3 regions of the Virgibacillus sp. genome follow, and region 1 is predicted to be linked to each of the others. Evidence: riboswitches for the same ligand, from Rfam matches in the RefSeq annotation. Region 1 holds a riboswitch; each other region holds the start of a gene.
The links. Region 1 has a riboswitch for S-adenosylmethionine ahead of HLX49_RS14365 (methionine ABC transporter ATP-binding protein). Riboswitches for the same ligand answer to the same signal wherever they lie in the genome.
Positions count from the first base shown of each region.

Region 2: linked by a shared signal. The riboswitch ahead of HLX49_RS06975 (methionine ABC transporter ATP-binding protein) and the one ahead of HLX49_RS14365 (methionine ABC transporter ATP-binding protein) in region 1 are both predicted to bind S-adenosylmethionine.
Region 3: linked by a shared signal. The riboswitch ahead of metK (methionine adenosyltransferase) and the one ahead of HLX49_RS14365 (methionine ABC transporter ATP-binding protein) in region 1 are both predicted to bind S-adenosylmethionine.

Region 1 is NZ_JABXHF010000077.1:6,297-9,466, reverse strand. It holds gene HLX49_RS14370 (methionine ABC transporter permease) at 1-331, opposite strand, end outside; gene HLX49_RS14365 (methionine ABC transporter ATP-binding protein) at 321-1,352, opposite strand; SAM riboswitch class I at 1,549-1,652, opposite strand; SAM riboswitch class I at 1,789-1,895, opposite strand; gene serS (serine--tRNA ligase) at 2,167-3,170, opposite strand, start outside.
Region 2 is NZ_JABXHF010000024.1:4,396-7,565, reverse strand. It holds gene HLX49_RS06985 (toprim domain-containing protein) at 383-739, shown strand; gene HLX49_RS06980 (thioredoxin family protein) at 762-1,076, shown strand; SAM riboswitch class I at 1,145-1,259, shown strand; gene HLX49_RS06975 (methionine ABC transporter ATP-binding protein) at 1,360-2,391, shown strand; gene HLX49_RS06970 (methionine ABC transporter permease) at 2,381-3,049, shown strand; gene HLX49_RS06965 (MetQ/NlpA family ABC transporter substrate-binding protein) at 3,131-3,170, shown strand, end outside.
Region 3 is NZ_JABXHF010000023.1:13,638-16,807, forward strand. It holds gene asnB (asparagine synthase (glutamine-hydrolyzing)) at 1-107, opposite strand, end outside; gene metK (methionine adenosyltransferase) at 681-1,886, opposite strand; SAM riboswitch class I at 2,222-2,334, opposite strand; gene pckA (phosphoenolpyruvate carboxykinase (ATP)) at 2,661-3,170, shown strand, end outside.

The DNA of each region.
Region 1 (3,170 bases):
AAGAGTTTTCTATTAATCTAGCAATATAAGGGCCAGCAAATAATATCATTGGTACAATTGCAGCAGCTGTTCCAATCGAAGTTCCAACAATCAGCCTTGTGAATGGAATAACGGCTACCATCAAAATAATAAATGGAATAGAACGAAATATATTTATTCCTGTGTTTAATATAGTGAAAATAATTTTATTTTCCCAAAGATGCCCCTTTCTCGATACGACTAATAAAACACCTAATACAAGTCCGATAAGAAAAGAGAAAATTAATGATACGCCGACCATGACGACCGTTTCCCATAAAGCTTGTAAGAGTTGTTCTTGATCAACTAACATCTGCTAACACTTCCTTTACAGTAACCTTTTGTTGATGAATATGTAGCAAAGCTCGTTTCATCTCCTTCTCTGTACCTGAAAATTGAACGATGAAATTGCCAAAAGGAATCCCTTGTATTTCTGTAATGCTGCCATACAGTATATTGACATCTACGGTATACGTTTTAGCAACTTGTGATAATAAAGGCTCGCCTGCACTATTACCGACAAACACAATGCGATATATATGCCGGTCTTCTCGCTGTTCACGAAGTAACGCATAAATCGACTCCGGTATATGGTCATTCATCACAGAACTTACAAACTTAGCAGCAATCGCTGTTTTTGGTTTTGAAAATACTTGAAATACACTGCCCGACTCCACTATTTTTCCTTGATCTAAAACACCAACCCGATCACAAATCGCTTTGATGGCACCCATCTCATGCGTAATCATTAAAATCGTCACTCCATATGCCTGATTTACCTGTTTTAACAGTTGAAAAATAGATTTTGTTGTTTCTGGGTCAAGTGCAGATGTTGCCTCATCACATAAAAGCACTTTCGGATTCGTAACTAAAGCACGAGCTATCCCTACGCGTTGTTTTTGCCCTCCAGATAGCTGATCGGGGTAACTGTTTGCTTTATCTTCTAAACCAACAAAAGCGAGTAACTCTAATACTCTTTTTCTCACTTCCTCTTTAGGACGTTTTGCCACTAGTAGAGGCATCGCTACATTCGTAAACACTGTTTTTGAATGTAAAAGATTAAAATGTTGAAAAATCATACCGATATTCCGTTTTGCTTCACGTACTTCTTTTGCAGTTAATTGTAAGAGATCCTTTCCATCTATGATTACTCTTCCAGATGACGGACGTTCTAAAGCATTCACACAGCGTATGAGCGAGCTTTTTCCTGCACCACTAAATCCAATCACACCATATATTTCTCCTTTTTTTACCTGTAAATCCACGTTGTGCAATGCTTTAACAGATTCACCTTTTCCTTCATACACTTTCGTTACCTGATCAAATATAATCATTGAACCAATCCACCATTCTTTTTCACTTAAAATCGCTTTGTATGGCAATTGTTCCATGTGAAACAATTGCCATGGATCTAGCTTTTCCAAAAATAACAAAGATGTTCTTATACTATAAACCTTTAAACTTTTATGCTTTCCTATAGTATAAAAAATACCCCTTCCATAAGAAGAGGTATTTTTTATACATATCCTCTTCTTATCTTTCAAACTACTTGTTTGCTGGATTTGGCACAGTACTCATATGAGTCCGCTGCCGAGGCTTCTATGGGCCAGTCCCTCCACCTCTCTAGATAAGAAGTATGTTATTTTTTGGCGGTAACACCACCGTTTTGCTTAAGTTATAAACTCTGAAAATTCCACCCTTTCCTATTGCGTAAAAAGAAATCCCTCCTTATACGAAATAAGAAGGGATTTCCAATCTATTGGTTTCCGCTTCTTATTTTTCAAGCATGCTTGCTTGTTGGATTTAGCACAGTACTACTTACGAGTCCGCTGCCGAGGCTTCTAAGGGCCAATTCCCTCCACCTCTCTTAATAAGAAGAAATATTATATTTATTTTTGATCAAGATATTGTGTTATATCATACTACGGTTTCCTTTACTTGTCAAACAGATTTTTAGAAAAAATGGGCTATCGCCAAGCCTTTATTGCGATAAAAATTTTATCCGCGGATGTTTCCTGTTATCTTTCAGACTATGTTCCTTTTAAAAAAAAGATGCATGAACCGTTGTTCCAGCCTTCGTCAATAAGCCCAAAATGCGACTTTGCTCTTCTATTTACCATTTGACTCACAGTAAATGTTTGAATTGGCTTATTGAATGACCTTTTTTCCTCCCATATATGGACGCAATGCTTTTGGAATAACAACCGTTCCATCCTCTTGCTGGTAATTTTCCAAAATAGCTGCAACAGTTCGACCAATAGCCAATCCAGAGCCGTTTAATGTATGCACAAATTCTGGTTTTGCTTTTGCTTCTCTACGAAAACGGATATTGGCACGTCTTGCCTGGAAGTCTTCAAAATTAGAGCAAGAAGAAATTTCCCGATACGTATGCTGACTAGGGATCCATACTTCGATATCGTACTTCTTAGCTGCTGTAAAGCCTAAATCTCCTGTACACATACTCATCACACGATAAGGAAGCTCTAATAACTGTAATATTTTCTCTGCATGATTTGTTAACACTTCCAATGTTTCATAGGAATCTTCAGGTTTAACAAAATGGACAAGCTCGACTTTATTAAATTGATGCTGACGAATCAGACCTCTTGTGTCTCTTCCAGCAGATCCTGCTTCAGAACGAAAGCAGCTACTAAATGCAGCAAATTTTTTCGGTAAATCATCTATCTTTAAAATATCATCACGATAATAATTTGTTACTGGCACTTCTGCAGTCGGAGCTAAATAATAATCCCATTCTTCTAGTTTAAAGGCGTCTTCTGCAAATTTTGGTAATTGCCCTGTCCCAGTCATACTAGTTCGATTCACAATTTGTGGTGGCAACATTTCTTCATAGCCATGTTCATCCACATGGAAATCTAACATCAGGTTCCATAATGCACGCTCTAATCTTGCACCAAGTCCTTTATAAAAGACAAACCTACTCCCAGTCACTTTGCCAGCTCGTTCAAAGTCAACGATGTCTAAGTCTGTTGCTACATCCCAGTGAGGCTTTGGTTCATAGGAAAATGGCGTCTTCTCTCCCCAACTCCGCACCTCGACATTATCATCTTCATCTTCACCAATTGGTACACTTTCATGAGGAATATTAGGAATAGACAACATGATTTGCTCTAAATGTTCATTAATTTGCT
Region 2 (3,170 bases), on a different contig from region 1:
AAACTAGGCTTGTAGCCAAAGTATTATGGCGAAAGCCTTTGTTTTTAAACCTTAAAAATTTTATACTTTCTTATAGTGTGAACAAAGCTGATCTGCAATGCTTTGCAATCAGCTTTGTTTATAAGAATGTTAATAATTGTCCGTCTGTTACATAAACTAGGAGTAAACTTATTGATAATATGAAAAGCATTATAGTACAGAGATGAAGTCTTGCTATATGATGTATACATTCAATAGTCAAAAGCCTTCTAGTTGTGCAGTTATCCTTTTATAAATATCTACATATTCCCAGCTAGGTTTACATTATTGAAAGACAGCTAAAGGTAAATAAAACATTTTTTATTGCAAGCTTGTTGCTTGATTTTTCAAGGAGTGCTGTGTGATGATTACAGATGGATCAGAAAAGGTTATGATTGTAGAAGGATTGACTGATAAGAAGCAAGTGAATAAAGTGATTGCCGAAGAGATCACCATTGTTTGCACAAATGGAACGCTTGGAGTAGAGCGATTTGATCACATGTTGGAGGAATATGGTTTAGATGATAAGGATGTTTATATTCTTGTCGACGAAGATCCTTCTGGCATCAAGCTTCGTAAACAACTAGCAAGAGAATTACCACATGCTGAACACGTCTATGTAAGTAGCGAGTACAGAGAAGTAGCGACGACACCTGAAAATGTACTAGCTCAAGTTTTAGTGAGTAAACGAATAGCGGTTAATCCTATATTTCTGATTTAATTTAAAGTAAAAAGGTGATAGTTTGCAACAAGTAACAAAAGAGCAACTACAGCAATCCAATTACTTTCTTTATATTTATACACCACTTTGCGGAACGTGTAATCTTGCTAAAAGTATGTTACTTAAAATGGAACAAATGCAAAAGCAAGAGCTATTTTTAGAAATGAATGCATCACTACATCCAGAATTTATGCAAACGTATCAAATAGAAAGTGTTCCTTGTTTGCTTATAAAGAAAGATGGAGAGCTCGTTGAAAAAATGTATGCATTTCGCGATGTAGCAAATATATACCAACACTTGATCATGCATAGACCAGAATTGTTTTCATTTCAATAGTAAAATTACATTGACAAATAGCAAGCAACGTGTTATTATGATTTCTATTCCAATTAAATAATAATTAACTCTTATCTTGAGCGGTGGAGGGACTGGCCCTATGAACCCGCGGCAACCTTCAAATAAATGTTTTATTTTGAAAGGTGCTAATTCCTGCAAGGCGTATGTCTTGGTAGATGAGGGGACATTTTGACATGTATACGTCTTTCTGTTCTCTTACAGAAAGGCGTTTTTAATTGCTGATGTGGGCATAATAGTAAAGGGACAAAAAGGAGGACTATGTGTGATATCGATAGAGGGTTTGCGTAAAGTTTTTACTGCAAACAAGACAGACACAACGGCTGTTGACGATGTAACCCTTTCGATTAAACAAGGAGATATCTTTGGTGTGATCGGTTATAGTGGTGCAGGAAAAAGTACGTTTGTGCGATTACTGAATCGTTTAGAAGAACCTACAGGTGGTAAGATTTTTATCCGTAACCAAGAAATAACAGCATTAAAAAAGAATGAATTGCGGTTAGCTAGACAAGATATTGGGATGGTATTCCAGCATTTTAATTTGTTATGGTCACGTACTGTGAAAGAAAATATAGCCTTCCCATTAGAAATAGCAGGTGTTGAAAAAGAAGAACGGAATCAACGTGTTCAATCTCTCATTAATTTGGTCGGTTTATCCGGGAAGGAAATGACCTATCCTTCGCAATTAAGCGGTGGACAAAAGCAACGGGTGGGCATAGCAAGAGCTTTAGCAAACAAGCCTTCCGTATTATTATGTGATGAAGCAACATCAGCCTTAGATCCAGAAACAACAAACTCTATTTTAGACTTGCTTGTTGACATAAATCAGCAATTAGGCTTAACGATTATATTAATTACACATGAAATGCATGTTATTCGCAAAATATGTAACCATGTAGCCGTGATGGAAAACGGAAAAGTGGTAGAACAAGGTAATGTATTGGATGTGTTCTCACACCCCAAAAAAGATGTTACGAAAAAGTTCGTTCAACAGCTAATGGGGGATGCAGAAGCCGAGAATGAGTTTGAACATTTAGTTCGCACATTTGAGAATGGTAAGTTGATTCGTCTCCATTTTGTAGGTGAAACAACGAACGATGCTTTAATCAGTAAGCTCGTAAAGACGTATGACATTGACATTAGTATTTTACAAGGGAAAATTACGCGAACACAGGCTGGTGCGTACGGTACGCTATTTATCCAGATGACTGGTGAAGAATCAGAAATCACACAAGCAATCCAACATGTAACAGAAAAAACTTCTGTAGAGTTGGAGGTGATTCGCGGTGTTAGCTGATTTATTTGCTACTATTAAAGTAGAAGATATTATAGAAGCAACGAAAGAAACATTTTATATGACGATTATTGCTTTAATAGGAACCTTTATTTTTGGTATTTTACTTGGGTTACTGTTATTTCTCACTAATAAAGGGGGACTATGGCAAAATAAATGGGTTAACTTTATCACGGCCACGTTTGTAAATGTATTTCGTGCTATTCCTTTTATTATATTAATATTATTGTTATTCCCTTTTACTGATTTTCTTGTTGGTACGATAAGAGGCCCTAACGCTGCGCTCCCGGCATTAATTATTGGAGCAGCACCATTTTATGGACGGTTGGTGGAAATTGCTTTAAGAGAAGTAGATAAAGGTGTCATAGAGGCTGCTAAAGCAATGGGTGCCAAGACCCGAACAATTATTTTTAAAGTATTGTTACCAGAAGCAATGCCAGCTTTAATTTCAGGACTTACCGTTACTGCTATTGCGCTTATTGGTTATACAGCAATGGCAGGAGCAATTGGGTCAGGAGGCCTGGGAAGCTATGCATATTACTCGGGCTTTCAACGTAGAGACTTTGATATTGTTTTGCTTTGTTCCGTAATTATTGTGTTCATTGTATTTCTATTTCAATTTATTGGTGATTATATTACACGCAAACTAGATAAACGTTAAGGAAAATTATTAATTATAATAATGAAGTGTAATTTTGACAAATGTATGCAAATAAAAACGATGAAAGAGGAGCGTGCCAACATGAAAAAATATATTCTTTCCATTTTAATCCTTATTGTAT
Region 3 (3,170 bases), on a different contig from region 1:
TCTGGTCCTCGATGAGTGATCAAATTATTTTGCTGTTTAAATAGTTCTACTTCTTGTTCTGTTCGTTCTACAGGATTATCAAATAACATTCCGATAAAACCACACATAGCTGTCTACCTTCTCTCATTAAATATAGTAACGTATGGTACGAATCATTTTTTCATTACTATCATACCACACCAAACGTTCGTTAAAAACTTTTAGAAAAACTTGGTATGTGTCAAATTTTTCTCGACATAATTATAACCTCTATCTTTCCAGCACTCTATTTATGTACACTTTTAGTGACCGCTACGAAAAAACACTACGCTTTCCTTGGGCTGGCGCTCAGCCTCCTAAAAAGATTGCTTTTTTTCTATGGGGGCTTCCCGCTGCGCTTTCCCACAGGACAAGGAAAGTTACGTCAGCGAAACATTGCAATCATTTTCGAGGAGTCTCCCGTGTTATCCTCCGCTAGCTTAACAGCATCAACTATCATTCCCCAAACTTCCACTTAACGGGATGGAAAATCTTACAACTACCCCACTATCGCTTGCTGGTCTGCTCATTTCTGTCACCTTTTACAAACCAAGAACCTGAGAATAAAGCAGGGTATTATCGAAAACTCTTTCTTACCTTTCCTTACAGTAAAACAAAAACATGACCTCTCCAGCGACCGAAAAGTCATGCCCTTGCTCACTCTACTGCTGTTCTTTTACTAATGCAATTAATTCTTCTACTTTGTCCGTTTTTTCCCAAGGAAATACAACATCTGTACGCCCAAAGTGACCATATGCAGCTGTATTTCTAAATATTGGCTTTTGTAAATCAAGCATATGAATAATCCCAGCAGGACGAAGGTCGAACAACTTCCTCACAGCTTGAACCAATACTTCTTCACGAACGATTCCTGTTCCGAACGTATCAATAGCAATTGACACCGGTTCTGCTACACCAATCGCATAAGCAAGTTGAACTTCACAACTCTTAGCTAATTTTGCAGCGACAATGTTTTTTGCAACATACCTTGCTGCATAAGCGGCAGAACGATCTACTTTCGTTGCATCCTTACCACTAAATGCCCCCCCGCCATGTCGTGCATAACCACCATACGTATCCACAATAATTTTTCTTCCAGTTAAACCTGCATCACCTTGTGGGCCACCTATTACAAATCGCCCAGTTGGATTGATAAAGTATTTTGTTGTTTCATCTAACAAATGTGCTGGGACTACTGGAAAAATAACATGCTTTAATAAATCTTTTTCAATTTGTTCCACAGTTGCATCTTGATGGTGTTGCGTGGAAATAACGATGGTATCAACTCGAATAGGCTGCCCTTCTTCTCCATATTCTACGGTTACTTGTGTTTTTCCATCTGGTCTCAAGTAATCCAAGATACGCCTTTTACGGACATCTGACAATCGTTTAGCTAACTTATGTGCTAAAGAAATCGGTAGTGGCATTAATTCTTCCGTTTGATCGCAAGCAAATCCAAACATTAAACCTTGGTCACCAGCTCCAATAGCATCAATTTCTTCCTCGCTCATTCGTCCCTGTCTTGCTTCCAATGCCTTATTTACGCCTCCAGCAATGTCTGGAGATTGCTCATCTATTGCCGTTAATACAGCACAAGTTTTAGCATCAAAACCAAACTTTGCTCGCGTATAACCTATCTCCTCAACCGTTTTTCGTACGACTGCTGGGATGTCAACATAAGTAGTCGTAGATATTTCACCTGCCACTAATACAAGACCTGTCGTAACGGTTGTCTCGCATGCAACACGAGCATAAGGGTCCGATTGTAATATTTCATCTAAGATAGCATCAGAAATTTGATCTGATATTTTATCAGGATGACCTTCTGTTACAGATTCAGAAGTAAATAAACGTCGATTCGTAGCCATTTTGCTACTTCCTCCTTTAAAATCAGATACGGAACTCTATATAACGTGAAAATTTACTTAACTGGATGTTTTCTCTGACACACGATAAACAAAAGAAATCTAAAATGATCATTATTATAAGATATGCATATATAATGACAAGAACAAACACTTCTAGTTATCCTGCGCTAGATTACCTGTATACATTTAACAATAGAAAAGCTTGGCTTAAACGCCAAGTTCCTATGGCGAAAGCGGTAGTCTTCCTTATACTATAAGCCCTAATTTTATACTTTTCTACAGTATAAAAAATCCCTTCCTGCTTATCATGAGGAAAGGGAATAGCGATCCTTTCGCTCTTATTGTTCAAGGTTTCGTATGACCTTGCATCAGGTTAGCACCTTTTCACAAATGTGTGATGGTTGCTGGGTTTCTTAGGGACTGTCCCTCCACCAACTCTGAATAAGAGATCCGTTCGCAATTCAGCTTACCTAAATAGTAGGTTCCTGTCAATTAATTTGGGTGTATTTTCAATCACTTTACCCACATACTATTAGAAAAACTTAGCTCGTCACCCAGTCTTATGAAGAAAGCCTTTGTTTTCTTTTATTATATAAACCCTAAAAATTTATACTTTCCTATAGTATAAGAAACACCAGAGAGGCATACTAATTCTTCTTTAATTTTTTATATTTTATCATATTTAGTATGGACTATTTGAATAAATGTGTTATACTATTTACAGATTAAACACATGAACATGAATAAATTTGAGTTAAAAGGCAGGTATTTTTAATGAAAACGGTAGAAAAATCATTTGTAACCGAATTATATGCACATCCTTATTTGTTGTCGAATTTATCTGTACCACAACTTGTAGAAAAAATTTTAGCTAGAAAAGAAGGAAAGTTATCAGCAACTGGAGCTGTTCAATCTGAAACAGGAGCTTATACTGGTCGCTCTCCTAAAGATAAATTTATTGTAAAAGATGAAATGAGCGAAAAGTATGTTGATTGGGGAACGGTAAATCGTTCTGTTAGCGAAGAGACTTTCAATAAGCTTTATCAAAAAGTCGTTGCCTATTTAAAAAACAAGTCGGAAATCTTTCATTTTAAAGGATATGCTGGAGCAGACCATGAATACCGTCTTCCTTTGCAAGTGATTAATGAATATGCATGGCACAATCTCTTTGCCAGACAATTATTTATCACACCTACGAAGGAAGAACTAGAAAAGCATCAGCCAGAATTTACTGTTATATCTGCACCAACATTTAAAGCTAACCCAAAAGTAGACGGTACAAAT